DNA from 3 places in the Arthrobacter sp. NPDC089319 genome. Region 2 is predicted to be linked to each of the others. Evidence: riboswitches for the same ligand, from Rfam matches in the RefSeq annotation. Region 2 holds a riboswitch; each other region holds the start of a gene.
The links. A riboswitch is a leader RNA that binds a small molecule or an ion and turns the genes downstream of it on or off. The one in region 2 is predicted to bind cyclic di-AMP.

Region 1 (12,864 bases), on a different contig from region 2:
GCTTCGGGGCTCGATCCGGCTGCGGCCGCCGCCTCCGCGGCACCGCCGTTGGCCACAATGTCGCCGTCTTGAAACAACGTCCCCCTGGCAATTTGGCGCCATTTCGGCTTTCGCCGCAGCAGGAACTCCAGGTCCATGCTGAAATGCTTGAACTCCTCGGCCAAGGAATCCTGCATGATGGCGACCGATTCCGGATCCTTTTCCAGCGACATCCGTTGCTCGTACCAGCCGATGGCCTCGGCTTCCTCTGTGAGGTTGGCGCACATGCGCGCAAACGTCCGCGTCTCGGCGGAGAGCTCTTGGGCGGGTTCGTGATACTGGTCAAAGCCCATCTGGATTCCTCCGTGAGGTTGTGCCTCTGAGCCAGCGTAGCCACGGCCCAGCCACCTGACTACCCCCAACGACGGCGGAGCTCGGCTGGTCCCGGGAAGCTCGGTTGGGTGCGGGCCCACCAACCCTGGCCGGCCGCTCAGGACCGGCGTATCCGGCGGCTTCTCCCTGTTTCTACCGGTAGCTTCCCCTGCACATACGCGCGCCTTGCCCCGGGCATTTCCGGCGGCGTCCGCGGGTGGAAATGGCCCGGAAGTCATGCTGCGCCGGCTCTCCGCGTAACACTGTGAAACCGACTGTTATGCCGGCTTTGATTTTCATACTCTAAAGGCCCTTAGCAGTTGCCCACCGGGAGATTCCCATGAACAGCCACACGCAGGTGCCCGCGTCCGTATCAGATTGGGCCGGCACCAACGATGAAACTTTCTGACGCAGAACAGCGTGAACTAGCAAGAATTGAACGGCATCTTGCCGCCGAGAATCCGGTATTGGCCCGGATGCTATCGATGCCGGGCAGGCCGTGGCCTATTGGGACCCGGCATCCAAGCGAGGCTGAACCGCAGGGCGGGGCAGGCGCGGTGATCACCTTGTCACTTCCGATCGTCGTCCAGCAGGCGGCACCGGTGCCCGAAAAGCCCCAGCCCAAGCGGCGCGGGCTGGGCCGCTGGGTGATGGTTTCTGGAGTGGCAACAGTGGCTGCCAGTCTCTTGACCGGGACCGTGGTCGTCGCCGTCGGCGGTTTATTGCTCATCGCCGCCGGCAAATACTTCGCCGACGTTTAGAACCGAGCGTTGCGGAGCCCCCAGCACCCTCGATCCAAGACGGAGAGTCAGGCGCCTGGCCGCATGAAGTCGGATTCATAGGCCGCGATAACGGCTTGCGTGCGGTCGCGGACCCGGAGCTTGGAGAGGATCGACCCGATGTGGGTCTTGATGGTCTCGGTGCCGAGAAACATCGCCTGCGCAATCTCCAGATTGTTGTATCCCCTGGCCAAGTGACGGAGGACCTCCGCCTCACGGATACTGAGGCCGGCAGCAGCAACGCGGTCGCGGGACTTGTTGCCGTGGGCTGCGACTAGCTCGCGAAGCTTGGCCGGGAAAACGATGGAGTCGCCAGCGGCTACCGCACGCACGGTGTGAAGGAGTTGTTCCGGCCGGGCTCGTTTGAGCAGGAAGCCGTCGGCGCCGGCTTTCAGCGCTTGGTATACGTAGTCGTCGCTTTCGAAGGTGGTCAGGATCAGGATCTTGGGGCGATCGACTCCGAGGGCCATCAATTGAGCAGTCGCTTCGATCCCATCCATCTGCGGCATCCGCACGTCCATCATCACCAGATCGGGCTGCAGCCGCCGCGTCTCCTGCCATACGTCCGTCCCATCGGAGGCTTCACCGACGACTTCGATGTCTGCGTGTGTACCGAGAATGGCGGCAAGACCGGAGCGGACCAAAGGCTCATCGTCAACCAGTAATACGCGGATGGGCTGGCTCACCAGGCTCGCTCCTGCAATGGAATGTCCACGGACAAGGTCCAGCGGCCCTGGGCTAGCTGGGACCGGGTGCTGCCCCCGGCCAGCCTGGCCCGCTCCTGCATGCCCGCGATGCCGCGGCCACTGGCCCTCCGTGCAGTCGCGGACTGCACTACTGGATTCACGAGTTGGATCTGCAGGCGCTGGCCATTGAGTTCGATGTGAAGTACCGCCTCCCGCGGTGAAGCGTATTTGAGCGCGTTCGTTAGCCCCTCCTGCAGGATCCTGAATGCGGGCGCCGATGCTGCTGCCGGCACTTGCTCCAGCGTCTGGGTCTCGAACTCACGTTTCACTTGCAGGCCTTGGTCTTCCATGTGGTCCAAATAACCGGGCAATTGCCGAAGTCCCGCGGGATTTTCGGCTGGAACTCCGGGCGCCCGCAAAATGCCGATCACTCGATCGAGTTCGGCCAGCGCGCTTCGGCCAGTGTCGGCTACGGCGCGCATGGCCCGCGCTGCCTCTTCGGGATCACGGCCCATCAAGGCTTCGGCGGCCGTCGCCTGGAGCGTGGTCACGGTCAAGGCATGGCCCACCGAGTCGTGGAGTTCGCGGGCAAGCTCGTTCCGTTTGGCTTCCAACCTCGCCTGCTCTTCTTCTAGTACCCGACGTTCTGCGGGAGAGGGGCCCAGTAGAAGCGTGGCCCAATGTGGCAACGCGAGGGCGGTCAATATGGTGAAAATGATGACTCCGGTGCCCAGGCCAAGCGACCATAGCGCCGCCGTCGTGTCGTCGGTAAAGGGGACAACTGCGGCAGACAGTTCGTTGGCGGAGTTCGCGTTGCCGAGCAGCGGCAGGATTACTACGCTGATGACCAGCGGGGCCGCGAAGGCAATAGCCACCAGGGTGAGGCCACCGGCCATGAGATGAACGAGGTACCAAACGGCGCCCCTGAGGCGGCGTTGCCGGGTCACGGGACCGGCAGGTTCGGCCAGTTTAACCGCCAGCAGTTCACCGACGGCGGTCCGTTCTAACGCTCGGGTAGCGGAGAGCGCGGCGGGCACGGCGAGCAGCAGGACCAGCACTGTAAATGCCACGGCAGCGTTGGCCGGGCTTACGGCGGCTAGTTGAGTGGCCCAGATGAAAACAACGATGTACGGCACAGCGAGCAGGGCGCCGATCATCATGAACACGAAGTGCCTGAAGATCCGCCCTGCCCGTTGTGAGGGCCGTCGGCCCGTTTCTGTCATGGGCTCATTCTCGGCCATCGACTGCTGGCCGTCATCCGTTGACCCCACACCGGCGGCAGGAGCCGCGGTGTTTGAGGTAATAGGCCAGTGTCGCGGCGCCGAGCAGCACACCCCAAGGAATCCACAGGAGGGTCGGGCCGATCGTCGCCCAGTTGGCCCAGTCGATCGGGATGCCGCCCGCGCCGCGTATGGTGAACACCCGAATCATCTCGGCCCCGGCGGGAATCGCGATGAGGGATACAAAGCCGGCCGGAATGACAGCCAACAAGACCGGGACACGTCGTCCGCCCAGGAAGGGGATCCAACGGGGGAACACCGAGCCCCAGCGCTGGATCAGGCCCAGCGTCAGCAAGACGCCAAGCAGCGCCATGGAAGCCAGGCCAAGACCGGCGTAGACCAGGCCGGTCTTCTGCATCTGCTGCAGGAAGGCCTGCTCAATTCCGAGCGGGATGCCCGCGGCCCAAGCAAAGCGCGTGACCGCATAGACGCCTGGAATCATGGCTGCGGCGATGGTCACCGGCGTTCCCCACCGCCTGGCGGCTGCAACAGAGGAACGGCGCCCACACGCGACGCAGGCGCCCGAACTTCTGCGAACGGCCACGGCCGCAGTCAGAATCCACAGCGTCACGCCAATGATGCAAACCAACTGATGGCCAACAATTGGCCACGGTAGGCCGAGCGCTGTTTGTATGAAATCAGGGTCGGTTAAGGACTTGACCGTGAGGAACGGCAGATAGCCAAGAGTCGCCAAGATATTGCTATCGACGACCGCCAGCAGCACGACAGCGCCACAAACTGAGGCAAAGACCGTGGAGCCGACTGCCAGGCCCCGGGCCGGAAGCAGCCGATAGTGGATGGCAAATCCTAGTAAGGATCCCAGCATCGCCAGGGACGGGAGGACGTAATTGAGGACGGCGCCCAGCGGTCCGTTCAGCTCGTGGGATAGCGCCTCGGCGGGAACCAGAGGCAGGGAACCGTACGTCAGCAGGAAGAAAATCGCGGCTATCGCGTATAGGCCGGCAGCCAAGGCCGTGACTAACGGTGCCCCTTCTATGAACCGGACGCTTGCGGTTTGGGGACGGTGTTGCACTTCTGTAGTGGTCATGAACCCAGTCTTCTCACCGGTGCTCGGCCGCGGATCCCGCAGCCGGGCGAGCAGCATCCCCCGAATGAGGGAAAGCGAGTGCCGCATAGTAAAGTTGCGGGGTGATTCGCCGATACTCTGCTCTGCTGATGCTCCCGCTCGTGGCACTGGTCGCCACCGGCTGTGGACAGATCGAACAGGCCGCCTCCGACGCCGCCGACCAAGCCGCAAACGCCGCTTCCGACGCCGTCAGCCAAGCCGCGTCCGATCTGGCTAACGCAGCCGTCGGCGAAGCCGTCAAGCAGGCATGCGCTCCAATCCGGGACGGCAACATCGGTGCAGAAGACCAGAAGCTACTCGGCGGACTGGTCGCGGCCGCAGACGCTGCCGGCGTTCCGGCGGAGATCACCGGCCCGATGTCGCAGATCGCCGAATCCGGCGACCAGATCCCGGCCGAAACCGTCGCCTCCATGCAAGGGGCATGCGATAACTACAGCGCTGGCTAGAGTTCCGTCTCCCGCACCATTTCATCTGCGGATGGCGGAAGGACCTGCCGGTACTTCGGTTGCGTAGAGGCCCAGCGCCCTCAGAATGGCGGCGCTGCCGGCTGATCTGGCCACCCGCGGAACGGGCTCGAATGTCTGCCACGGCTGTGGGCCTCTGAGCCGGAGGCCCAGCCAAGATCAAGTTCTTCTTGCCCAGCGGCCCCCAGATCGCCCGTACGGAGGGCGTTCGTGCCTCGAACATCAGCGTCAGAACCAATCAAGTCTGGACGGGGTGGGTCGTCGGATAGTCCGGACCCCTGTCCTACAGTTGCCGGTTCCGGCTGGCGTTCGGGCAGCTGGGCGTTCTTCAGCCAGATGTGGTTGCGCAGGGGTTCTTGTGCAGGATCCATATCGGGCGGCGGGAAGAACCAGGCGACACCGTTGATGACCTCGACCCGCCAGTCTCCTTCATGGATGAGGTGGTGATGGTGCCCACAGAGCAAAACGCCGTTGTCGGTGCATGTGGGACCGCCCTTTTCGAACCACCGGATGTGGTGCACTTCCGTCCACGGCGACGGGGCGGTACAGCCGGGAAAGGCGCAGCCTCCGTCCCGGGCGATGATCGCCAGCCGCATGTACTTCGGAAACAGCCGCTGCGATTGGCCGACGTCCAAGATCACGCCCATGCCGGCGAGGACCACCGGGATGATGTCCGCATCGCAGGCTATCCGGCGGATGGTCTTGGCGCTGAGCGGTCCGGTGAAAGTGCTGGATCCCGGGCGGCCGAGATCGGAGGCCAGGTCCTTGTAGTCAATAGTGGCAAGCAACTGGGGACGGCGTCCGCCGGCTGCGGGCAGCCGGTCCGTGGTCAGAGCGACCTTGCACGCACCGATCAATCCGTCGAGCTGCTTTTGCTGACGGGTCCGCCCGTCCAGCTCATGGCCTGATGCGGCGGCCGGGTCAGCATCGTCTGGTCGGCGCGCACCGGCTGCGGTTCCGGCGTCCGGTTCGACGCCCCCTGGCAGGGACGGGACAGCGCCCTCGCCGGAGGCAACATCCCCGGTGCCGGGGGCGGCAAGGGGCGTACCGGTGCCGTCAAACCCGACCGTGCCGGCGGTGGCGGTGCCTTCCCGCAAACGCGGGTTGGTGGCCGTGTTGTACACGGTCGCCAGGACCTCGTTTTGCTCATCGGTGGCGTTGATTTCGTAGCAATGCAGGCCGTTGCGGCGGCCCCGGTAGAACAAGCCCTGGCGAGCCTTCAGCTCCGCCGCGGTCGGATCGGCGCCACCGGGATTCAGGCCACCTTCCCACTGCCGGATCAGGTCCCGCAGCGAATCGGCGTCGAAATCGGCGGCGTGCTTGACCAGTGCCTCTTCCATCTTGCGCAACTGCTCCGGTTCAGCGATCCGGCGTAGCCCGTCGACCGCCCGCCGGATCAGGTTTGCGGCATGGCCGGACACCTGCCCTTCGTCCAAAGCGCGGGCGAGCACCGGAAGCCGGGGCGGGGCGGTCGGTGTGCCGTTGGGAACCGGCCGCGGCTCCGTGGCCTCGGCCAGCTGGAACCGGCGCGCGGCCTCCTGCCGGGCAATGCCCAGCTTGGCCCGCAGAAAATCCTCATTCGATGTGAAGGCGCCGCGCTTCGGCCGGTCCGGGTCGTCAGGATCGTGCGGCTGATCCGTTTCGCCCACGGCCGCGATGTTCTGCTCTTTGACGATCCGGGCCAGGATCAGTTGCGTCTGGGCCACGGTATTGGCCAGCTCTTCCACTTGCGCTGCCGTGCGGGCCACCCATTTAGTGCTGCGGGTCAGCCCGCCAGCACGAAGCTGATCGTTGAAGCCGGCGACCTCGGCGCGCAGCCGAGCCAGCAGAGCGGAATCATCCTGCCCTGCTCCCGGAGCCGCATCCAGCACCTCGATCGCCATAAATCCAGCCTATGAAGGGCTCGAAACTAGTAGGAGAGGTGGAAATGTGGATGTGGACGAGGCGCCCGTGAATGGTGCCTGTGGAGGTGGAGTTGTACGGAAGGTGCCCCGCGGTGCGGCGGACACAGCTCAAGCAGGCTGGAGGCCGAGCACCTCAGTGACCAGAGCTTGGCAGGCGAGCTGCTGCTCAGTGACCAGAGCTTGGCAGGCGAGCTGCTGCTCAGTGACCAGAGCTAGGCAGGCGCACGGCCGCACCCTGGCCGCACCTCGAGCAGGCTCAGTGCGCTGCTCGTGCACCGTCCCGGGCAGCCTCGACGGTTTCTTCTTCCACCGGTTTCCGCACGAAGAACGCGGCCGCCACGGCCACCACGGAGATGATTGCCCCCACCAGGAAGGCGGCCCGCACGCCTCCGGCCACCGCCGTCGACGTTTCCGCGCCGCCAGCCGTCAGCGCAGCTGTCTGCATGGACATTACGGTGATGAACATGGCGGTCCCCGCAGCGCCGGCAACCTGCTGAACGGTGCCGATAATCGCACTTCCGTGTGAATACAGCTGCCGCCGCACCGAACCCAGTCCCGCGGTGAACAGGGGCGTGAATAGCAGCGCCAAACCCAGACTGAGCACTATGTGCGCGGCCAGCAGTGTCAGCGGAGCAGTATTCTCGCTGACCGTGGACAGGTACCAGAGCACGGCGCTGACCACCGCGGTACCCGGCACTAACAGCACCGTTGGCCCGAATTTGTCGTACAGCCGGCCCACAACAGGCGCCAGCAGGCCCATCAGCAGGCCGCCGGGCAGCAGCATCAGGCCAATCTGCAGCGGTTCCAGCCCCAGAACCTGCTGCATATATATAGGGAGCAGAATGATGGTGCCGAACAGCGCCGCCATGCTCACGGCCATCAGGCCTACGGACATGGAGAAATTGACTGCGCGGAAGGGCCGCAGATCCAGCAGCGCCTTATCCGCACGCTGCAGCCGAACCTGGCGCAGCAGGAACACCAGCAACCCCACCCCGCCGGCCGCAAAAGCAATCCACATCGCGGCACTCGAGGTGGGCTCCGCCGTCGTTGTTCCGTGGCCGGAACCTACCTGGCTGAGGCCGTAAATCAGCCCGCCGAAGCCAATGGCGGACAGCACCACTGACGGCACATCCAAGGGCACCTGCCTGGGCTCGCTGACGTTCTGGATCCGCCGGTTGCCGACCAACAGCATGGCCAGCGCGATCGGCAGCACCAACCAGAACATCCAGCGCCAGGACAGCGCGTTGAGGATGATGCCGGAGATGGTCGGGCCGATCGCCGGCGCCACCGAAATGACAATCGAGACGTTGCCCATGGTCTTCCCGCGGTCCTCTGCCGGCACCAGGTTCATCAGCGTGGTCATCAGCAGCGGCATCATGATCGCGGTGCCCGAGGCCTGCACCACGCGGGCCACCAGCAGCACCTCGAATCCCGGAGCCAGCCCGGCCAGCAGCGTGCCCGACGAGAACAGCAGCATGGCGGCGGTGAAAACCTGCCGCGTGGTGAAACGCTGCAAGAGGAAGCCGGTCACCGGGATGACCACGGCCATGGTCAGCATGAACGCGGTGGTCAGCCACTGGGCTGCTCGGGCGCTGATGTGCAGGTCTTCCATCAGGTCGGTCAGGGCCACGGACATGATCGTCTCGTTGAGGATCACCACAAACGCGGAAACCAGCAGGATGCCGATCACCCGGCGGTTGCGGCGCGACTCATCAGCCGTCAGACCGCCGCCCTGGGCCGGTCGGGGCGTCGCCGAGGCACTATTCGTCAACGGTTCATTGCTCACGGGAGAATCCTCGGGTGGAGTACGTGCTGTTGTGGTCGGCCGGTAGGGCCAGAAACGCCGCCCAAAACGGCGGAATAGTAGTCTAACCCTCGGCCATCAGCGCCTATTCCCGCTGCCCCTCAAGCCCTGCCAAATAACGACGGCGGTGCTCGCCGCAGGGGCCACCTCGCCTGGGAGTCGCGCGGGGAGGTAGGCGGACGGGCTCTGATGCCTTCCCAGTGAGTATGGGCGGAAACGCGCCGAGGGCTCCTTTATGAGAGGAAAAACCTCCCCCTTTTAAGGAGGAGGTGGCGGCTTTTAAAGAGGAGGTGGGCGGCGGCATCCTTTAAAGAGGCGCAGCCTCCCCTGTTTGAGAGGCTGCTGCCGCAGATTGAGGAGGAGGGACTCGTACCGCGAGAAAGCGCCTAACGCGGCGGCATTCCTGCAGGAATCGCCCTCCCTTAAAAGGGGAGAGGCCCCGCCGGCGCATGGCCGACGGGGCTCCCTGTGATCCTGGCCCGGCCGTTGGGGGAATAGCCGGGCCAGGAGACTGTGGTGACTACATGGTGTAGTAGCCGGTGACCGGCATGGCGCTCACATCGTGAACCAAGGTGCCCTGGCTCGGGTTGAGCGCGCTGATCATCTTGCCGCCGCCCAAGTAGATTCCAATGTGGCTGCCGCCGTTCTGCACTACCAGGTCGCCGGCCTTCGGGCTGCTGGTGGGCGTCAGGGCGCTGCCCTGAGTCTGGCTGGTGCGGGGCAGGTCGACGCCCACCTGGGCGTAAACCCACTGGGTGAAGCCGGAGCAGTCCCAACCGGAGGTGGAAGTGCCGCCCCAGACGTAGGGCGTTCCCACACCCTGCATGGCGATGTCCACGATGCTCTGGTTGCCGGCGGTGGAAGCGGGCTTGATGTTGGTGCTGGCCAGCGAGACGGTGGCGGTGTCTGCCGGTGCAGCCTGCGTCGCCGCGGCAGCAACGCCGGCGCCGGAGCCCTGCGCAACCTGGCCGCCGGACTGGGTGCCCTGGGCGGAACCGGTCAGCGCGATCTCGTCGCCCGGGTAGATGATGGTGAAAGTGTCCAGACCGTTGGCGGCCAGCACATCCTGCACGTTCTTTCCGTACTGGGCGGCAATCGTGCCTACGGTGTCGCCGGAAACCACGGTGTGGGTGGCGGCGTCGGAAGCAGCTTCGGTGGTCACGGAAGCCTGCTCCACCTCGGCGGCGGCAGTGGCCGGGGCGGCAACGGTGTCTGCCACATCGGCTGCACCGTAGGTCGGGACGGTGACATCGGCGGCGGCGTTGGCCGGCATGCCGACGCCCAGCATCAGGCCGCCGGCGGCCGTGACAACGGCGGCGCTGCGGCCGACGGTGCCGGCGTGGGTCGAAACAGCGTTGGACAGGCCGGCCACGGTGGTGTTGCGGACGGGGGTGGCGCGGTGGCGGGCACGGTTGTTTTTGAGCAGCAAGAAGTAGACCTCTCCCAATGCTTACGAGGTGAGCTGTCGGATTCGGATGGGAGTCACCCGGTCGTGCGGCAGTGCGGCATGCACTCCACGCGACTTAACCCCAAGGGCCCCAAGAGGGGCCCGGAAAAGTGGGTCCCCCGCCTCTGCCAGATGTCTAGCGAACAAACTCGGGAAGGTTGGCAGAGCTCAGCAATACCTTCCGAGGACGACGGCGCATGATCGCCGACGTGATGATCACACTACATAACGGTTCGATAACTGTCCAAGACCTGAAATTTACCTGTGGATAACCTGAAAGCCCCGAAACTTCCGCGTTCCGAGGCCCGTTTTACACCGGATCGGAAGCACCGGATTGCTACATCCCGTGGAACAGACCGACGGCATTCGAGACGTTTTTGAGTGCATTTTCGACCCTTTCGAGTGAACATCATCACCAAAGAGGGCCGTCTGGGCCGGTTCCACAGGGCAGTCAACTGCCATTGTCGGAGCCCGACGGCGGGAGTAGGCTCCGGATTAACCGGGCCGCGAGAAACGGCCGGCGCTCCGGCTTGCGGCCGGCGGCGTGGCCCAGCCACTTCGGAGAGGAATGAAGCGCCATGCCCATCACGCGCGATCTGATCATCAACGGCGAGCACGTCCCGGCGGTTTCCGGCAAGACCACCGAGGACATCAGCCCCTACACGGGTGCCACGTACGCCACCGTCGCCGCGGCCGGTCCGGAGGATGTCACGCGCGCCGTCGGGGCTGCGTCCTCTGCCTTTGACTCCTGGGCCGCCACTCCGCCCACCCAGCGGGCGAAGATCTTCTTGAAAGCTGCCGATCTGCTGGAGGAACGGATGCAGCAGGGCATCGAGTTGATGGCCGGCGAGGTCGGGGGAGTAGCGGTCTGGGCCGGTTTCAACGTCCAACTTGCCGCCAACATTCTGCGCTCTGCCGCGGCGGCCACTACCGCTCCGCGGGGCGATGTGCTCGCCACCGACCTGCCGGGCAAGTTCTCGCTCTCGGTCCGCCAGCCCTACGGTGTGGTGGCGGCGCTCTCGCCTTGGAACGCGCCCTTCATCCTTGGCATCCGCGCCATGGCCATCCCGCTGGCCGTTGGCAACACTGTGGTGCTCAAGCCCAGCGAGGATGCACCGCTGGCCTGCGGCCTGTTCCTCGCGGACGCCTTATTGGACGCAGGCCTGCCGCCGGGAGTGCTCAACGTGATCACGAACGACCGGGCGGACGCGAACGACATCGTCGGTACCCTGATTGCCGACCCGCGGGTGCGGAACGTGAACTTCACCGGTTCCACTAAAGTCGGACGGATCATCGGCACACTGGCTGCGCAGAACCTGAAGCCGGCGGTGCTGGAGCTCGGCGGCAAGAACTCGCTGGTGGTCCTGAAAGATGCAGACATCGACTACGCCGTCCAGGCGGCGGCTTTCGGCTCGTTCATGAACGCCGGGCAGATCTGCATGTCGGTCGACCGGGTGATCGTGGACCGCAGCATCGTCGAGGAATTCTCCAGCCGCTTTGCGGAGAAGGTGGCCAAGCTGCCCACCGGTGACCCGATGAACCAGGCCACCGTCATTGGACCGCAGGTCAACCAGAGCTCGGCGGACCGGCAGTATGCACTGATCGACGACGCAGTCTCCAAGGGCGCGCAGGTCCTGGCCGGCGGAGAGAAGGCGGGCCAAGCCGTGGTGCCGGCAACAGTCCTCTCCGGCATCACGGAAGAGATGCGGGTCTACGACGAGGAGATTTTCGGTTCAGCCACCACGGTGATGGAAGTGGACGGTCCGGAAGAGGCGGTGAAGCTGGCCAACGATACGAATTACGGACTCACCTCCGGGGTGATCACGGAGAACCTGGCCGAAGGCCTCAAGGTGGCGCAGCGGCTCAAAACCGGAATCAGCCACGTCAACGACCAGCCCGTGCAGGACGAGCCGATGGCCCCGTTCGGCGGCATCCACGAGTCGGGCTACGGCAAGTTCGGCGGCCAGGCCGGCATCAATTCGTTTACCGAGGAGCGCTGGATCACCATCCAACAAAGCGGGCAGGCGCAGTACCCGTTCTAGTTTCAGTCGCGGATGCGCACGGCTGTTTCGCGCATGTAGCGGTCCACATGGGCGTACGCGTCGCGGGTCAGTGCCTTCCACAGCTCGACGGCGAGGCGCGGGTTTTCGCTCTCCAGCCGGCTGATCGTCTCGGCCGGGAGGAGTTTGACCCGTACCGTGCCGTGGGCGCGCACTGTGGTTTCCTGTCGGTCGGCGCTGCCCAGCGCCATTTCGCCGAACGTCATGCCGGCGCTGAGGGTGGAGAGCTTGACCCGGCTGTTCTCCGGACCCGGCGACGTGGTGACGACACTGCCGGACAGGATGAAGTAGACACCGCCGAAGCGCTGGCGGATGCGGCGGATGACGTCGCCGTGGTCGTAGCTGTGCTCTTCCATCAGTGCGGCCAAGGCAGCGGCGTCCCCGGCGGCGAGCGGGCTGAGCGCAGGCGAGTCGGCGACGTCCACGGTGGCCGGCTGGCAGAGCTCGTCCCCGTAGCTGGCAATCAACTGGTTTTCCGCGAATTCGACGGCGGAGGTACGGGTGGCGAACGACGGCACCGCCCGCCCGTCCTCTTCGAACCGCTGCGCCAGGGCGCCCTCGCCGTCGATGAGCACCAGACCGCGTCCGTCTTGGGCCAGCGACTTCCGGAGCTGCTCCAGCATGTCCAGGGCGACGGGGGCGGTTTCATCGACCCGACGCATGTCCAGGATGATCAGTTCCACCGACTCGTCGAGGTCGCTGACCTCGCGCACCATGGATTCCGTGCCGGCGAACAGCAGGTCCCCGTTCAGCTCGATCACCCGGGCGCGGTGGGCGTTGTCCCGCAGCACGTCGGCGGCCGCGTCGGTGCGGCGGATGCCGGACGGCGCATCGGCGATGTCGTAGCTGGCGCGAATGGCATTGCGGCCGGTGCGGGCCGCCCGGACAAAGTGCAACCCCATGTCGTGCGAGATCCGCCGGCTGGCCTCCACCCCGCGGACGCTGCTGCCGTGATCGTTCAGCGGCGGTGAATAGACGGCCAGGCCGAGCTGGCCCGGCAGC
Region 2 (12,864 bases):
CGCCCCGAAAGGCGCGCCGCGATACAACCCCTAGAGAATAGGGAAAGCGTCAGGAAGGCTCTAGCCGGCCGGACGGATGAACACCGGGCCGGAGCCGATGTAGGCGCTGCCCAGCACGGTGCTGTAGCCGGCCCAACCACCGTGGACCGCCTGTCCGTTGCCAACGTAGATGGCCACGTGGGCCACGCCGGCGCCGCCGTTGGCGTAGTAGATGATGTCGCCCGGCTGCGGCGTGGAAACCTGTGTGCCGTAAGCAAAGAACTGTGCCGGGGCGAGGTCGCCGACCGCGTAGCCGGCTGCGCGCAGTGCGTTCTCGACCAGCGCAGTGCAGTCTTGGGCCACACCGATCTGGCCGTAGGCTGCGGCGACGATGGCCGCGGCGGCTCCGCTGGCGGAGGCTTCGCCCGACTTCTTGGTGGACTTACCCTTGTCCGACGCGGCGTCGTCGCCGGCGGTCGGGTTGATCTCGTTAGATACAGCCTGGACCACTGTCTCCGGTGCCGGCGTGGAAGTGACCCCGGCGCGTTCGAAGGTCAGCTTCACGGCCGCGGAAGCCTGCACGGCTTCCACCTGCACGCGGGCCGGAGCATCGACGCTACGTTCGGCACTGACGGCCTGTGCCGGAATGGCAGCGGTCAGGACCAGGCCGGTAGCGGCGGCGATCACGGCACCTTGGCGTCCAACAGTTCCGGCGTTTGCGGAAACAGCCTTGGAAATAGTCTCAAGCGGGCTGGTGCGGACAGGGGTCGCACGGTGGCGGCCGGCAGTAATGCTCTTGGACACGGTTGTACCTCTCCCAAATGCCTGCGAGGTGAGCTGTCGGGTTCGGATGGGAGTTCATCCGGCCGGTCGGTTTCCGGGCTGGTGGCCCGGTCCTGATCGGCTTTACCCCAAGGACATCCTGCGATGTCCGGGAAGTGGTTCCCCCGCTTCTGCCATGCGATTCGGTGCGAACGAACTTTGGGCGACGGCAGAATTCGGCATTCCGCCCAAAGGTGCCTGGCAGTTGATGCCAGGCACAGGTGAAACCTTATAACAGTTTGGCGTCTGAGTCACATTCCGGTCACGGCGTGTCAGTCAGAGCCAGCCGGTGGGGTCCACCAGCTTGCCGTTGACCATGACTTCGAAGTGTAGGTGGCAGCCGGTTGACGCTCCGGTGGTGCCGCTTTCGCCCAATACCTCGCCGCGGGCCACGGCTGCGCCAACCGCCGTGTCGATGGTGCTCAGGTGGTTGTATGTGGTCTCCAGGCCGTTGCCGTGGTCCACCACAATCCGGTTACCGCCGCCGCCAACCTGGAACCCGGCCTCGACGACGGTGCCGCCGGCCGCGGCTGCGACGGGCGTGCCGCAGGGGGCTCCGTAATCCTGGCCGGTGTGCAGTTCTCCGGCGTAACCGGTGATGGGGCTGACCCGGTAACCGAACGGCGAGGTCTTGATCAGCTCGTCCATCGGCTGCGAGAGGGATCCCTCGCTGCCGATCGCCTTGGCCTTACCGCCGGAGGCGACCATGACCTGCTTCAGCTTGGTGTCCGGGTCGAACTTGCTGGTCAGCCCGGCCCGTTCGAATGTCAAGCGCGCTTCCGTGGCCGCAGAGATGCTGCTGGTTGCCACTGCTTCCTGCGGGGCGTCGGCCGTGGCGCCGGCCGTCGTTGGAAGCATTACGGTCAGCACCATGCCGGAGGCGGCGGCGACAATCGCTGTTTTATGGCCGACGTCGCGGGCGGCCGCTGCTACCGGCGACGGTGCCGGCTGGGCACGACGGCGGCCGGCTGTTGCTGCTGCGCGCGGGCGTGAGTACTCGACCGGGGCGGTTGAACGGCGCCGTCCCGAGGCTTTGTGTCCTGCCAAAATCTATACCTCTCCCAAAGCGCCTGCGAAGTTAGCTGTCGGATTCGAGTCAAGAGAAAACTCGGCCGCACCGCACAGAGCAACAGTGGAACGATTCACCGAGGCTTTGCCCGCTGCGGCTTCACCCCAAGGCAGCGAACAAAACTGCCGCTTGGTGGGTCCTCCGCCCCTGTCTCACGGATGCACTCCCCCGCCGACAGGGTTCGGCTTGCGGAGGGTGCGGGACCGATGTCTCGGTGCCCGGGACAACTATACGGAAAATTACCCCGAAGTAATAAATCCGTTATCTGCGCCGCGTGATTCCGCGGCGCAACGTTTCATTCCATCGAAACAAAGATGTGGGCGGCCACTTCCGGAGGCAGTTCCAGCGCGCCCTCGATGCCCGGGACGCGCACCGAAATGTACTCACCCGCGGTCTCCAACTGCAGTGTGGCACCGGGCTTCAGCCCGCCCTCTTCGAGCTGGATCAGCAGTTCCGGCTCCACTTGGATCGGCTCCGCCAGCCGGACGATGCTGACCTGTTTGTCCGGCGTATAGCTGCCCATGGCCTGCGCCAGGTTGAGCAGGCCGTAGTTGGTTTCCTCGGCCGGCTGGCCGCCGAGCGCTTCCAGCCCCGGAATCGGGTTGCCATACGGGGACACCGTCGGCTTGCCCAGCAGATCGTAGAGCCGCTGTTCCACCCGCTCGCTCATCACGTGTTCCCAGCGGCAGGCCTCGTCATGGACATAGGCCCAGTCCAGGCCGATGACGTCGGAGAGCAAGCGCTCGGCCAACCGGTGCTTGCGCATGACCTCGGTCGCCTTGCGCCGGCCCAGTTCGGTCAGTTCCAGATGCCTGTCGCCGGTGACCACCACTAGTCCGTCCCGCTCCATCCGGCCGATCGTCTGGGAGACGGTGGGGCCGGAATGACGCAACCGCTCGGCAATCCGGGCGCGCAGCGCGACGATATTCTCTTCTTCGAGCTCGAGGATGGTGCGCAGGTACATCTCGGTGGTGTCGATGAGATCAGTCAATTGGTTCTTGCTCCTCGGCGCGCGGTGAAAAGGGCTGCTCCAGCAGCAGGCATGAGGGTGGGGCCCCTCTCCAGCCTAGCTTGTTTTCCCTACACGACCGGCAGTTCCGCCGCCGGTAGACGCGCCGGGGTGCCGCGCAACATTGCCGGTTCCGACTAACGGCGCCTGCCGGCGTTGGGGCAGAATGATACGGGCGTTCAACGGTGAACTGCCATCGAGATCACTGCCACCACGCCAGGAAAGGTATTCATGAGCGATACCCAGTCCATCAGCATTCCCGCCGACCTGCTTCCGAAGGACGGGCGTTTTGGCGCCGGCCCATCCAAGGTCCGCCCGGAACAGGTCGACGCGCTGGTCGCTGCCGGCCGCAACCTGCTGGGAACGTCGCACCGCCAGGCTCCGGTCAAAAACCTGGTGGGCAGCGTCCGAGAGGGACTCCAGGAGTTCTTCAAGGCTCCCGCGGGCTACGAGATCATCATGGGCGTCGGCGGCTCGACGGCATTTTGGGATGTCGCCTCATTCGGCCTGGTCGAGCAGAAGGCACAGCACCTCTCCTTCGGCGAGTTCAGCTCCAAGTTCGCCGCGGCCACCAACAAGGCTCCGTTCCTGGCCGAATCCAGCATCATCACCGCGGAGCCCGGTTCCCGGCCGGAGCCGCGTGCAGAGGCCGGCGTGGACGTGTACGCCTGGGCGCAGAATGAAACGTCCACCGGTGTGGCCGCCCCGGTGCAGCGAGTGGAAGGTGCCGACGACGGCGCCCTGGTTCTCATTGACGCCACCTCCGCTGCCGGTGGGCTGGCCGTAGACGTCACCCAGAGCGACGTCTACTACTTCGCACCGCAGAAGAACTTCGCGTCCGACGGCGGCCTGTGGCTGGGTGTCTTCTCCCCCGCCGCGCTGGAACGCGCGGCCAAGATCGGTGCCACCGGCCGTTGGATTCCGGACTTCCTCAACTTGGAAACCGCGATCGACAATTCGTTGAAGAACCAGACCTACAACACGCCCGCACTGGCCACCCTGGTGACGCTCAATGCGCAGATTCAGTGGCTGAACGGCAACGGCGGCCTGGACTTCGCTTCCGGCCGTACCGCCGATTCGGCCGGGCGGGTGTACCAGTGGGCCGAGGCCTCCGCGCTGGCGACGCCGTATGTGGTCAACCCGGAACACCGCTCGAACGTCATCGCGACCGTCGACTTCGACGAGTCAGTTGATGCCGCAGCGGTGGCCAAGGTGCTGCGCGCCAACGGCGTGGTGGATGTGGAGCCCTACCGCAAGCTTGGCCGCAACCAGCTGCGCATTGCCACCTTCGTCGCCGTCGATCCGGAAGACGTCAGCGCCCTGCTCGCCTGCATCGACTACGTGGTGGAGCGCCTGCAGGACTAGGTCCCGCACCGTAGATCAATAAGGTCCGGCTTCCCGATCGCGGGGAGCCGGACCTTATTCTTTGGATCCGATTCTTTGGTCCGAATTCTTTCGGTCCGAACCTTCTTTTGGTCCGGACCGGCCCCGGCTCAGACCTGCCGGTCCGGCACACCATAGGTGATGCTTAGCTTCCGCCGGGCCGAACGGTCGAAGCGCAGCCGCATGTGGTGCGCGCGCCAGGCCCACAAAATCCCGACGGCGGCGGCGGCCACCCCGGACAGCGCTGCCACCCCGAGGCCCCAGCGCGGGCCGAAGCTGTTGGACACCAAGCCGACCAGCGGAGCGCCGATGGGGGTTCCGCCCATCAGGATGGCCATATACAAGGACATCACGCGTCCGCGCATCATCGGCTCGGTGGTGGTCTGCACATACGCGTTGGCGCTGGTCATGATGGTGATGGCCGCAGCCCCCACCGGCACCAGAGCCAGCCCGAAGAGCCAGACCGTCGGGGCCAGGCCCGCCGCCGTGCAGGCAACACCGAAGGCCACCGAGGCACCGAAAATATAGCGCAACCGAGGCCTGTCCCGGCGCGCGCTGAGCAGCGCCCCGGTGACCGAACCGACTGCCATCACTGAGGAGAGCACGCCGAAGTCACCGGCATGGCCGCCGAATTCGGTGCGCGCCATGGACGCCACGAAAACGGAGAAATTCAGCCCGAATGTACCGATGATGAAAATGGCGGCCAGTACTACCACCAGGTCCGGCCGGTCCTTTACATACCGGAAGCCCTCGATGATCTGGCCACGGCCCTTGGCCACCTTCTGCCGTGGGTGGAGTTCCTGCCTACGGATGGCCAGCAGCGCCGCGATCATTGCCGCGAAGGTGGCGGAGTTGATCAAGAACACCGGGCCGGGGCCGATGGCTACGGTCAGCACGCCCGCAATGGCCGGACCGATCATCCGGGCCAGGTTGAACGAGGTGCTGTTCAGCGCCACCGCGTTGGGCAGGTAGTCGTCGCGGACCAGGTCCGAGACGAACGTCTGCCGCGCCGGCGCATCCACCGCCGTCACCATGCCCAGCGCCAGCGCGAAGGCGTACACATGCCACAGCTGTGCCACGTCGGCCATCACCATCAGGCCCAGCGCCAGGCCCAGCACGGCCATCGAGATCTGGGTGGCCATCAGCAGCTTTTGCCGGTCGAACCGGTCGGCGACCAGCCCGGCCCAGGGTGCCATCAGCAGCTGCGGTCCCATCTGCAGCGCCATCACTATGCCCATGGCGGCGGCGTCCTGCTCGGTGAGGATGTCGTAAACCAGCCAGTCCTGGGCGGTTCGCTGCATCCATGTGCCGACGTTGGAGATCAGCGCGCCGATAAACCAGATCCGGTAATTGAACAGCCGCAGCGAACGAAACATGCTTTACCGCCCCTTCCGGCTGCAGAACCTGCCTCGTCGATCGGATGTTAGGACGTGGCTTGGGTGAAATCCTCGGTCGCGTTGGTTTCGGCTGCGTCTGTCTGGCCTTCGCCAGCCGAAGCATCGGCGGCCGCGCTGGCCGGGGCCGCCTCGTCCGCTGCATTTTCGTCCACGGCTGCACCGACTTCAGCGGTCTCGTCCTGGCTCTCAGCCGCAGGAACTTCTCCCGCGTCCGGTGTAGGAGCCTCCTCGGCGTCGTCCTGCGCCTCGGTTGCCGCAGCCGCCTCAGCCGCCTCAGCCGCTTCTGCTTCGGCCGCAGCCGCCACTTCTTCAGGGCGCACCCGGTCCGCCCACGGCACCCATTCGGGAGCCAGCAGCGAACCCTCGGACGGGAGGAGGCCCACTTCGCAAACCGTAGCCTCCTTGCCGCGCGGGACTCGAGCCAACGTGGAGTACCACTGCCAGCCCGCGTAGCCCGCCAGCTTCGCCTCGAACCGGTGGGTGACCAAGCGGTCGCCGTCGGCGTAGCTGCCGGCGTGTTCACCGATTTGTTCGGCCGGGGCGATCTCCAGCACGCCCTCCCGGGCGCGGTCCACCGCGGCGGCCAGGACTAGGTCAAGCTTGGCGGTGCGGCGCGCAGCCCGCCGCCGGGGCGCGGCCGCAGCCTCGGGCCCACCGGCGACGGGCTGCTCCACGGGCGCAGTTTCAGCGCCGGAGTCGATCAGGTTTTCAGTCATCAAGTCCGCTTAGGCATCCAGGTCGTCGGCCACACGGCGGAGCACCGCAGCAACCTTGGAGGCGTGGGAGCGTTCCGGGTAGCGGCCCTTGCGCAGCCCGTTGGAGATGCCATCCAGCAGCTTGATCAGGTCTTCGGTGATGACGGCCATGTCCTCGGCCGGCTTACGCGTTGCGCGCACCACCGAGGGAGCCGCGTCGAGGATGCGGGCAGACAGCGCGGATGGGCCGCGGCGCCCGTCGGCGATGCCGTACTCCATCCGGGTACCCGCCTTCACGTCCTTGACGCCGGCCGGCAGCGCCGAAGCATGCAAGAACACTTCCTGGCCGTCTTCGCTGGCTAGGAAACCGAAGCCTTTTTCCGTGTCGAACCACTTGACTTTGCCGATGGGCACTTTGCTTACCTCGTTCTGCTTAAATGTCGCGGCGGTACCGCCCGCTGCTGCGTTCTTACCATGTGCCCCGCCAGCAGTACACCGGCCACAGGCGCGGCCGCGGCGTGGCGGGGAAAGTCTGTCTCTAGATTAGCTTGTTCCGCCGCCGGCGGAGTCCGGCGCGCGGCCGTTTCCGCTCCCGGCATGCGGGCGGGATTGGGCCGCGGCACGGCCGGGAGTTAATCTGGTGCCATGTCCGGAACAGTCCCCGCCCAGAATGCGCCCCGCCCCGCCGAGTCGGGTGCACTGCACCGCGTGCTGGTCCTTTCAGCCGTCGTCCTCCTGCTGGCAGGGCTGGGCAGCCTCGGCGTGATTCTGGCCGCCGCCATGACCGGCACCCCGGTGTGGACCGGTTTCATGGGCCTGGCATGGTTCTGCTTCCCTATCGCCTTCGTGCTGATGGTGCTGCTGATGGCCGGCAGCATCCGGCGTCGCCGCAGCAGCTAGCGGCACCACCGCTGCCGGCGAAGGGCGTGTCGGCCGGGCGGCGTCGGCCGCAGCGGTGCGGGGTAACGTTAATCCGGTGTCATCCATCCGCGCCCTGGCCGGCCAGTTGGCCGCCCGCAGCGACGCCGAATTGTGCCGGCTGTTCAGCGCCCGGCCGGACCTCTGCCTGCCGCCCGTACCGGACTTTTCCGCGCTAGCCGCCCGGGCCTGCACCCGGATCAGCCTCCAGCGGGTGCTGGAGAACCTCTCCCGGCCCGAGCTGGAAGTGCTTGAGGCAGTGGTGCTGAGCACCGATGTTGATGCCGGCCGCGCCGCCGACGCCCGCTCCCTGCGTGCCCTGCTGCTGCAGCCGGCGGGCACAGCCGGCCGGCAGGACCTGGACTCTTACCTGGACCGCCTGCGGGGCCTCGCCCTGCTGGTGCGCGTGGAACTTCCCTCATCTGACGCAGGCGCCTCTACAGCCGACGACGGCGGGGACCTCCTGCTGCCCCCGGCCTACCTTCCAGTGGCCAGCCTGGCCGAAGCGCTCGGGCCGTACCCGGCCGGCCTGGGGCGCAGTTATGCCGCCTTGGCCGCCGCCAGCACGGTGGCCGCGGAGCATCTGGTTCACACGGTGCGGCTGCTGCGCGAGTCCGGCTACGAGCTGCCGGCTGAGCTCCCTCTTCTTGAGGGGGACGAAGACGCCGGCACGGCGGCCGCCGCCCTCGACTGCTGGCTGGCCGACCCGCTGACCTGGCCGGCGCTGATGGCGCGGGCACCGGAGCACACCGACGAACTGCTCGGAAAGTTCCGCCGTTCCCCGCTCGGCGCGCTGCCGCACCTGCTGGCCGGCACCGGCCCCCGCGAAGCCACGTCACCGATCGACTGGCTGGCGGCGCACGGACTGCTGGTGCCCATCGACGCGTCGCACGTGGAGCTCCCCTGGCCGGTCGGCCTGGCGGTCCGCGGCGGCGCAGTGGCCGACCCGTGGCACACCCTGCCGCCCGCAACAGCTGCCGCGCAGGTCCGGAATTCACTGCGCGACAATGCGGCCTACTCCGCCGTGGCCGAGACGCTGCGGCTGGTGTCCGAGCTGCTGGACCAGGTCCACCGCGGCCCGGTTGCCACGCTGCGCGCAGGCGGTGTGGGCGTCCGCGAGGTCCGGCGGCTGGCGGATGCCCTGCGGATCGACGCGGACGAAACCAGTTGGCTGCTGGAGCTGGCAGCCGCCGCCGGACTGCTCGTGCTGGACGTCGATACTTCCCGCTGGGTGGTCCACGCCGACGCCATGTTCGCCTCCTTGGCGCGCCAAGACCAGTGGCTGCTGCTCGCATCGGCCTGGCTGCAGCTGGACCGCGCGCCCTCGCTGGTGGGCGGCAGGACGCCGTCGGACACCGCCATTAATGCCCTGGCCGCCGAAGCGTCCCGGCCCGATGCGCCGGCCGTCCGGCGCCGAGTGCTGGAGGCGCTGGAAGAACTGTGCCTGCCGCCGGCTTCCGCAGGCCGGCCCGGCGGACCGGACGTTGAAACGGACCTCATACCGGATGCCAACGCCACCGGCAGCACCCCGGCTCCCTCCCCGGAAGCGGTCACCGGCTACTTGGTCTGGCGCCGGCCGCGGCAGCAGCGCCGGTTTGAACGGCTGGTGCCGGGCATCCTCGCCGAGGCGGCACGCTTGGGCCTGGTGGGGTCCGGCGCGCTGACCGGACTGGGACGCGCACTGGCGCAGGACAGGCTTGCCGACGCCGCCGAGCTGCTGGCCGATCAGCTGCCGGAGCCCCTGGTCGAATTCGTGCTGCAGGCGGACCTGACCGCGGTGGCTCCCGGCTATCTGGCGCCGGACATCGCCGCCGAGCTGTCCCTCCTGTCCACCGCCGAAGGCCAGGGTCCGGCCGCCATCTACCGGTTCTCGGCGGACAGCATCAGGCGTGCGCTGGACGCCGGGCGCGACGCGGCCGGGATCCTCGGCTTCCTGACCCGCCACTCGGCCACCGACGTGCCGCAGCCGCTGCAGTACCTAGTGGAGGACACCGCATCCCGGCACGGTGCGCTGCGGCTCGGTGCGGCCGCCAGCTTCCTGCGCAGCGATGACGAGAACACGCTGACCGACCTGCTCGCCGACCCGCGCACCGGCCGCCTGGGCCTGCGCCGGCTGGCCCCCACGGTGGCGGTTTCGCGCACTGCGGCCCGCGATCTGCTCGCCGCGCTGCGCCAGTATGGCTATGCGCCGGCGCCGGAGGCCGACGACGGCGTGGCGCTGGGCGGTGTGGCCGGCATCGGCGGCGGGCGCGGCAGCGGCGGCGGTTTCGCTGCGGACGGCACCCCGGCGGACGGTGCCGCGACGGCGAAAGCCGGCCCGGCGCCGTCGTCGTTCCCGGTGAAAACCCATCCATGGGAACTCAGCGCCGAGGCGACCGACGCGCAACTCGCCGCGCTGCGGAGCACCGGGATCCCGGCCCGTCCGGCCGTTGAGGCGGGGCCGCTGCTGACGCTGGAGACGCTGCGGACCGCCATCCGGTTGAAGCAGCGGGTGCGGATCGGGATTGTGGATCCGGACGGCAACCACCGGCGGCAGGTCATGCTGCCGCTGTCCGTCAGCGGCGGCAGGCTTCGGGTGTTCGATCCGGACCGCGACAGCGAGCGCACCGTCTCCATCCACCGGGTGATGGACATTGAACTACTGGAGGGCAGCTGAATGGCCGACGGACCCTTGATCGTCCAGAGCGACAAGACCATCCTGCTGGAGGTGGACCATGAGCAGGCGAACGAGGCCCGGCATGCCATCGCAGCGTTCGCGGAGCTGGAGCGGGCGCCGGAGCATATGCATTCCTACCGGATCACGCCGCTGGGACTCTGGAACGCCCGCGCCGCCGGGCTGGATGCCGAACAGGTGCTGGACACGCTGCTGAACTACTCGCGCTTTCCGGTGCCGCACGCGCTGTTGGTGGACATTGAGGAAACCATGTCCCGGTACGGGCGGCTGCGGCTGGAGAAGGACCCGCAGCATGGCCTGGTGCTGCGCACCACCGACTACCCGGTGCTCGAAGAAGTCATGCACGCCAAGAAGATCCAGCCGCTGCTGGGACCGCGGATCGACGGTGAGACCACGGTGGTGCACTCCTCGCAGCGCGGGCAGCTCAAGCAGTTGCTGCTCAAGCTCGGCTGGCCTGCGGAGGACCTGGCCGGCTACGTCGACGGCAGGCCGCATCCGATCGCGCTGGCCGAATCTGCGAAACCGGGCGGCTGGCAGTTGCGGCCGTACCAGCGGCTGGCCGTGGAGAACTTCTGGGCCGGCGGTTCCGGCGTGGTGGTGCTGCCCTGCGGTGCCGGCAAGACGCTGGTGGGCGCGGCTGCCATGGCCACCAGTTCCACCACCACGCTGATCCTGGTCACCAACACCGTCTCCGCGCGGCAGTGGAAAGACGAGCTGGTCCGGCGGACCTCGCTGACCGCCGAGGAGGTAGGTGAATACTCCGGCTCGGTCAAGGAAATCCGGCCGGTCACCATCGCCACCTACCAGGTGCTGACCATGCGCCGCGGAGGACTGTACCCACACCTTGAGCTGCTGGATGCCAACGACTGGGGCCTGATCATTTACGACGAGGTGCACCTTCTGCCGGCCCCGATGTTCCGGATGACGGCGGACCTGCAGGCGCGGCGGCGGCTGGGGCTGACCGCCACCTTGGTGCGCGAGGACGGCCGCGAGGGCGAAGTGTTCTCGCTGATCGGGCCCAAACGCTACGACGCCCCGTGGAAGGACATCGAAGCGCAGGGTTACATCGCTCCGGCCGACTGCGTGGAAGTCCGGGTGGATCTGCCGCGGGACGAGCGGGTGGCGTACGCCATGGCCGACGACGGCGACAAGTACCGGCTGTGCGCGACCTCGCCGACCAAGACACCGGTGGTGGATGCGCTGGTGAAGGCGCACGAGGGCGAACAGCTGCTGGTGATCGGGCAGTACATCGACCAACTGGACGAGATCGCCGAGCACCTGGATGCGCCGGTGATCAAGGGCGGCACCTCGGTCAAGGAACGGCAGCGGCTGTTCGACGCGTTCCGCCGCGGGGAGCTGCAGACGCTGGTTGTCTCCAAGGTGGCCAATTTCTCCATCGACCTGCCCGAAGCCACCGTGGCCATCCAGGTTTCCGGATCGTTCGGTTCCCGGCAGGAGGAAGCCCAGCGGCTGGGCCGGTTGTTGCGGCCCAAGGCGGACGGCCGGTCCGCGCGGTTCTACACCGTGGTGGCGCGGGACACGCTGGACCAGGACTTCGCCGCCAAGCGGCAGCGTTTCCTGGCCGAACAGGGCTACGCCTACACCATCAAGGACGCCAAGGACGTGGTGCAGGGGTAACCACCTCCGCCCTGTCTTCCCCGCGGAGTGCCGGTGTCCCAGCTTGCCGCGGGCGGAAGGACGGCGTCAGTGCGGGCGTACACTCGTGGCATCCTGACCCGTTGGAGGCTGCCATGGACATCGAAGACGACGTCGCCGCCCACTATGACCACCCCGGCCTGGAGGCACTCATCCTGGACGGATTGGCTGCGCTTGGCCATGATCCGGACAACATCGACCCGGACGTGCTGGCGGCGGCGGACCAATTGCACATCGGCGGCACCGACGCCACGCAGTCGGTGGCGGAAGGGGCGGGCCTGCGGGCTGGCATGCGGGTGCTGGACGTCGGCAGCGGGATTGGCGGGCCCGCCCGCTATCTGGCCCACCATCTGGGAGTCACAGTCCACGGTGTGGATCTGACACCCGGGTCAGTGCGGACGGCCGAATCACTCACCCGGCGCTCCGGGTTGGAGGCGCTGGTTCAGTTCAGCGTGGCCAGCGCCCTGGAGCTGCCGTTCGAGGACGGCAGTTTCGATGCGGCGACCATGCTGCACGTAGGCATGAACCTTCCCGACAAGGCGGGCGCCTTCCGCGAGATATACCGTGTGCTGAAGCCGGGCGGCATCTTTGCTCTCTACGACATCATGTCCATGTCCGCGAACGCTCCGCAGTACCCGCTGCCCTGGGCATCGACGCCCGCTTCGTCCTTCCTGGAAGACCGGACCGGATATCTTGCGGCCCTGACGGCGGCCGGCTTCCGGCTGGAGGGCGAACGCAACCGGCACGGTTTCGCCGTCGAGTTCCTGCAGCGGACCCAGGACAAGATGTCCGATTCCGGCGCTCCACCGCTGGGCATGCACCTGCATATGGGCACCGACGCCAAGCTAAAGATCGGGAACCTGGCGGCGGGAGTCCGGCAGGGCGTGCTTGCCCCGGTGGAACTGTTCAGCCGCCGCAGCTGACCGCTGCGCCGTCCCCAGCACAGGTCATGATTGCCTGCAGCATCCATTCAGCAAACTCCCAGAAACCCGGAGCACACTGGGAACGTGAAAAAGTCTGAGCCGGAAGCCAAACTGCTGGTCGTCGACGACGAGCCGAACATCCGTGAACTGCTGTCGACTTCACTTCGGTTCGCCGGCTTCGAGGTAGTTGCTGCCGCCAATGGCCGCGAGGCTTTGGACGCTGCCGAAGAGCATATGCCCGATCTGGCTGTGCTTGACGTCATGCTCCCGGACATGGACGGGTTCACCGTAACCCGTAAGCTCAGGGCCTCCGGCCGGCATTTTCCGGTGGTCTTCCTG
Region 3 (4,465 bases), on a different contig from region 2:
GCGCCAATACTTCCCCAAGGGCACCGACCTCTCCGTCTACGGACCCGAGGACCTCGAACACGTAGCCCAGGAACTGAACGGCCGGCCACGCAGAACGCTCGACTGGGACTCCCCAGCCGAGCGTCTGCGTGACTTACTCTTGACTACCTAGCCACCTACGGTGTTGCAACGATCCCTAGAAACCGCCGGCATCGCCGTCAGGTGGCGGAAGCTCCGCCGTCGTTGCTGGGGCTTAGAGCCAGCCGGCCGGATCCACGGTCTGGCCGTCCTTCACAACCTCGAAGTGCAGGTGGCAGCCGGTGGAGTTGCCAGTGGTGCCCAGCTCGCCGATGCGCTCGCCTTGGGCGACCTTTTGGCCCAGCGAAACACCGATCGACTGCAGGTGGTTGTAGGTGGTCTTCAGGCCGCCGCGGTGCTGGACCACAATGCGGTTTCCACCGCCGCCCACCTGGAAGCCTGCCTCAACGACCTTGCCGCCGTCGGAAGCGTTGACCGGGGTGCCGCAGCCCATCGCGTAGTCGATGCCGGTATGCAGTTCGCCGGCCGCGCCGGTGATCGGATTCGACCGGTAGCCGAAGCCGGAGGTCTGCTTCATATGCGGAATGGGGGCCTTCAGGCTGCCGGTCGCGAAGCCGGCGGTCTTGGCCTTGGCCGCATCGGCCTTTTTCGCGGCAGCGATGGCCGCCGCCTTCTTCTTGGCGGCCGCCTGGGCCTTCGCCTTCTTGTCCGCGGCGGCCTTCTGATCGGCCGCGGCCTTCTTGGCAGCGTCGTCAGCCTTCTTCTTTTCGGCGGACGCGGCGGCAACCTTGGTCTTTTCCTGGGCGGCCTTGCTGGCAGCCCAAGGCCGGTCGAACCGGAGGTCGGCTCCCTTGGCAGCCTGGACGCTGACCGCGCTGTTGTTGGATACGGGTTCGGTGCGAACCAGTTCTTTCGCGTCGCCAGCGTGGGCCACCGGGATGGCAATCACTGCCAGCATGCCGGCGGTTGCGGCTGCAATGCCTGCCTTGCGGGCAACCGAGTGGGCCGCGGCGGGCGCTTCTGCGCGGCGGCGGCCAGCGGGTTCTCCGGCAGAGCGGGAGATCAGGGACAGGGGCGACGTACGGGTGTCGGAACGGCGACGACCGCGGACAGGAGTGTTCACAGGGATTCCTCTCATGCGCCTGCGAAGTTAGCTGTCGGATTCGAGCGAGAGCTCACTCGGTCCTGCCGGCATAGCCGCGGGAAGCCGGCTTGCCTCTGAGGACTTCACCCCATGGTGCCCCCCAGCACCGTACGTGGTTCCTCCGCCCCTGCCTTCGACACAAAGCTCGATATCTTATGGTCCGCCGGCAGGGTTCGACGGGCGGACCGGGCCTACCTTCATAGTAGGAACTGCATCCAATTTACTGGAGCGACACGCGGTGTTACAACTTCGTTATCCGTGTTCCTAGTCACGGGGAAGTGCCGGTGGTCCCGGAGTCGCTCCAACGACCAACCGTGATCCGGCCGCCATGCAAGCCGATCATTGCCGTCATCCGGCAGCTCACCCCATCAACCAGGCCGCCGTCTGCGTTCGGCCGGAGATCTCATTGCGCTCGCCGGCCTGTACCCGAACGCTGGCCGGAAAGTAGCTGTGGCGCCGTTCTTCCAGCCGCTGGCGGGACTTCGGCGAGGGAATCGAGGTGCCCTTGCTTCGGTCGCAGCTCGCGCAGGCCGCCACGAAATTGGTCATCACGGTGGACCCGCCCTTCTTCCAGGGGAAGAAATGGTCGCCGGTGGTGGCCGGGTTCGGGCAACGGCGGCGCCGCGCAACCTCCAGTTCGCACTGGCCGCCGGCTCGTGCCAACCCTTCGCGGCGCTGCTCCCGGTTAAATTTGCGCAGCGGATCCCGGCGGCGCACATCGCGGGAGCGCCGGATCCGTGCAACAACGGCCACCGCCACCAACGCGAGGACCGGCGGACCGATCCAGCCCAGCACGGGCCACGCCGCCCGGACCAGTGCTTCGGCGCCGACGCCAACGAGAAGCTGCCGGATCCCCTGCAGCAGGCCGGTACCCAGGATGGCCGAGACCACCGCATAGGCCAGCCACGCCAAGGCAGCGACGAAGGCCCACAGCGTGATCCGCCGCGACCAGTAAATCATCCCCAGTTCAGACATCTCCCCACCCGAAGTCCCCCAGCTCCGCGAGTCAATCCGCCATCAGGTTAGCCGAGGCACCCTGTGAATTCCTCGGCCCACCAGCCCGGCCTACAACGCGGCCGCTCCGGCCTCGGCCACCGACTGGTCCTGCTCGCCGGAGCCGCCGCTAACGCCGATCGATCCCACCACCTGGCCGTCCCGGGAGAGCGGGATGCCGCCGGCGAAGATCATGATCCGACCGTGGTTGCTGGCGTGGATGCCGTAGAACTGATTGCCCGGCTGGGAATTGTCGCCCAGGTCCTTGGTCTGGATGTCGAAGGCCCGGGACGTGAAGGCCTTGTTGATCGAGATGTCGATGCTGCCCAGCCACGCTCCGTCCATCCGCACATGCGAGACCAGGTTTCCGCCCGCGTCGGCCACGGCAATGTTCATTGGCTGGCCGATCTCCGCGGCCTTGGCCTCCGCGGCGGCAATGACCCGGCGCGCATCTTCCAGAGTGACGGTGTGCATGGTTGCTCCTTGATCGAAGGCCGCGGGGCGGTCCTAGTGGATGTCATCGTTGGGACTGAGCACGTAGGTGGCGGCGGCTCCGGCGCCGAACGTCGCGCGGCCCTTCGGCGCGTCCCCCAGAGAAGGGCTGTCGCGTTGACCGCCTTGGCGATCGGCACCCTGTCGCAGCCCATCGCTTCGACCGTCCCGGTTTCCTGATAAGCGACCGCTCGAGTGCTGCTCATGGAGGATCCTCTCTGATCCGGACCGGAGCCACGGGTGGATAGGTGCCACCGTAGCCCTCGAGGCGCAGGGCTGGCTAGGGTTGCATCTCCGCGTCCTCGACCCAGCGATTCCGCCCGGCCCCCTTGTGGCCCCGCACGCGATCCGCAAGGGTGGACCCCATGGGTGCGAACGCAGCGGCAGGCCGGATGGTGGGCGCGGATGTCATCGTGGTGGGTGCCGGGCTCTCCGGCCTGGTGGCCACCGCCGAGTTGACCGAGGCCGGGCGTCACGTGCTGCTGGTGGAACAGGAATCGGAGGCCAACTTGGGCGGCCAGGCCTGGTGGAGCTTCGGCGGCCTGTTCCTGGTGGATTCGCCGGAGCAGCGCCGGCTGGGTGTCAAGGATTCGGTAGAGCTGGCCTGGCAGGACTGGCTGGGCACCGCCGGCTTCGACCGGCCGGAGGACTACTGGCCGCGCCGCTGGGCCGAGGCCTACGTGAACTTCGCCGCGGGCGAGAAGCGGGCGTGGCTGCGCGAGCGCGGACACCGGATCTTCCCGGTGGTGGGTTGGGCCGAACGCGGCGGCTACGACGCGAGCGGACCCGGCAACTCGGTGCCCCGCTTCCACATCACGTGGGGGACCGGTCCCGGCCTCGTGGAACCGTTCGCGCGCCGCGTGCGGGAAGCGGCCGACGCCGGACTGGTCACCTTCGCGTTCCGGCATCGGGTGGACGGTCTGCTAACCCGAGACGGCGCGGTCACCGGGGTGCGCGGCAGCATTTTGGAATCGACGACGGCGGAGCGCGGCCACGCGTCCTCACGCACCGTGGTGGGGGATTTCGAATACCCGGCCGGCGCCGTCGTGGTGACCTCCGGCGGCATCGGCGCGGACCTTGACGCGGTGCGGCGGAACTGGCCGCAGCGTCTGGGCACGCCGCCGGGCCACATGGTCGCCGGTGTACCCGAATACGTGGACGGGCGGATGCTCGGCATTGCGCAGGCGGCCGGTGGCCGGGTGATCAACCCGGACCGGATGTGGCACTACGTGGAGGGCGTCCGGAACTGGGATCCGGTGTGGGCCCGGCACGGCATTCGGATTCTGCCCGGTCCCAGCTCGCTCTGGCTGGATGCAACCGGACAGCGGCTGCCGGCGCCGCTGTTTCCCGGGTTCGACACCCTAGGCACGCTGGCGCACCTGCGCTCCACCGGACACGACTACAGTTGGTTCATCCTGAACAAGAAGATCATCGAGAAGGAGTTTGCGCTCTCCGGTTCGGAGCAGAATCCGGACCTGACCGGAAAGTCGGTGAAGGAAGTACTCAAGCGGGCGACCACGGACGTGCCCGGCCCGGTGCAGGCCTTTCTGGACCACGGTGTGGACTTCCTGCAGGCGGACACCGTGCCGGAGTTGGTGGCCAAAATGAACGAGCTGGTCAGGAAGCATCCGCTCGGCGAACCGGATGGATCGGCCGCGGTCGCAGACGCGCCGGGCGGGTCTGAAGACACCATGACACCGGCCGAACCCGTGCTGCCGGCGTTCAGCGAAGACCGGGACGGGCCGATGCTGGACCCGGCCGTGGTTGAGGCCGAGATTCAGGCGCGGGACCGCGAGGTGGGCAATGCCTACGGCAAGG

Region 1: another riboswitch for cyclic di-AMP. It lies ahead of AB0N75_RS05200 (NlpC/P60 family protein); the one in region 2 lies ahead of AB0N75_RS16110 (NlpC/P60 family protein).
Region 3: another riboswitch for cyclic di-AMP. It lies ahead of AB0N75_RS18740 (M23 family metallopeptidase); the one in region 2 lies ahead of AB0N75_RS16110 (NlpC/P60 family protein).

Annotation. Positions count from the first base shown of each region.
Region 1 covers NZ_JBFBGZ010000003.1:24,863-37,726, forward strand. Annotated here, with positions in the region: gene AB0N75_RS05155 (hypothetical protein) at 1-332, opposite strand, end outside; partial or broken gene AB0N75_RS05160 (DUF3040 domain-containing protein) at 747-848, shown strand; gene AB0N75_RS05165 (hypothetical protein) at 909-1,112, shown strand; gene AB0N75_RS05170 (response regulator transcription factor) at 1,160-1,816, opposite strand; gene AB0N75_RS05175 (histidine kinase) at 1,813-3,039, opposite strand; gene AB0N75_RS05180 (hypothetical protein) at 3,071-4,144, opposite strand; gene AB0N75_RS05185 (hypothetical protein) at 4,246-4,629, shown strand; gene AB0N75_RS05190 (DUF222 domain-containing protein) at 4,710-6,530, opposite strand; gene AB0N75_RS05195 (MDR family MFS transporter) at 6,808-8,274, opposite strand; gene AB0N75_RS05200 (NlpC/P60 family protein) at 8,876-9,784, opposite strand; cyclic di-AMP (ydaO/yuaA leader) riboswitch at 9,789-9,954, opposite strand; gene AB0N75_RS05205 (aldehyde dehydrogenase family protein) at 10,381-11,844, shown strand; gene glsA (glutaminase A) at 11,847-12,864, opposite strand, start outside.
Region 2 covers NZ_JBFBGZ010000012.1:39,988-52,851, reverse strand. Annotated here, with positions in the region: gene AB0N75_RS16110 (NlpC/P60 family protein) at 61-783, opposite strand; cyclic di-AMP (ydaO/yuaA leader) riboswitch at 787-960, opposite strand; gene AB0N75_RS16105 (M23 family metallopeptidase) at 1,078-1,848, opposite strand; cyclic di-AMP (ydaO/yuaA leader) riboswitch at 1,853-2,067, opposite strand; gene AB0N75_RS16100 (metal-dependent transcriptional regulator) at 2,166-2,861, opposite strand; gene serC (phosphoserine transaminase) at 3,111-4,244, shown strand; gene AB0N75_RS16090 (MFS transporter) at 4,373-5,638, opposite strand; gene AB0N75_RS16085 (DUF3027 domain-containing protein) at 5,686-6,375, opposite strand; gene AB0N75_RS16080 (cold-shock protein) at 6,385-6,768, opposite strand; gene AB0N75_RS16075 (hypothetical protein) at 7,000-7,254, shown strand; gene AB0N75_RS16070 (helicase-associated domain-containing protein) at 7,331-9,928, shown strand; gene AB0N75_RS16065 (DNA repair helicase XPB) at 9,929-11,584, shown strand; gene AB0N75_RS16060 (class I SAM-dependent methyltransferase) at 11,698-12,525, shown strand; gene AB0N75_RS16055 (response regulator transcription factor) at 12,610-12,864, shown strand, end outside.
Region 3 covers NZ_JBFBGZ010000026.1:4-4,468, forward strand. Annotated here, with positions in the region: partial or broken gene AB0N75_RS18735 (IS30 family transposase) at 1-151, shown strand, start outside; gene AB0N75_RS18740 (M23 family metallopeptidase) at 233-1,141, opposite strand; cyclic di-AMP (ydaO/yuaA leader) riboswitch at 1,145-1,311, opposite strand; gene AB0N75_RS18745 (HNH endonuclease signature motif containing protein) at 1,523-2,137, opposite strand; gene AB0N75_RS18750 (heme-binding protein) at 2,228-2,629, opposite strand; gene AB0N75_RS18755 (FAD-binding dehydrogenase) at 3,013-4,465, shown strand, end outside.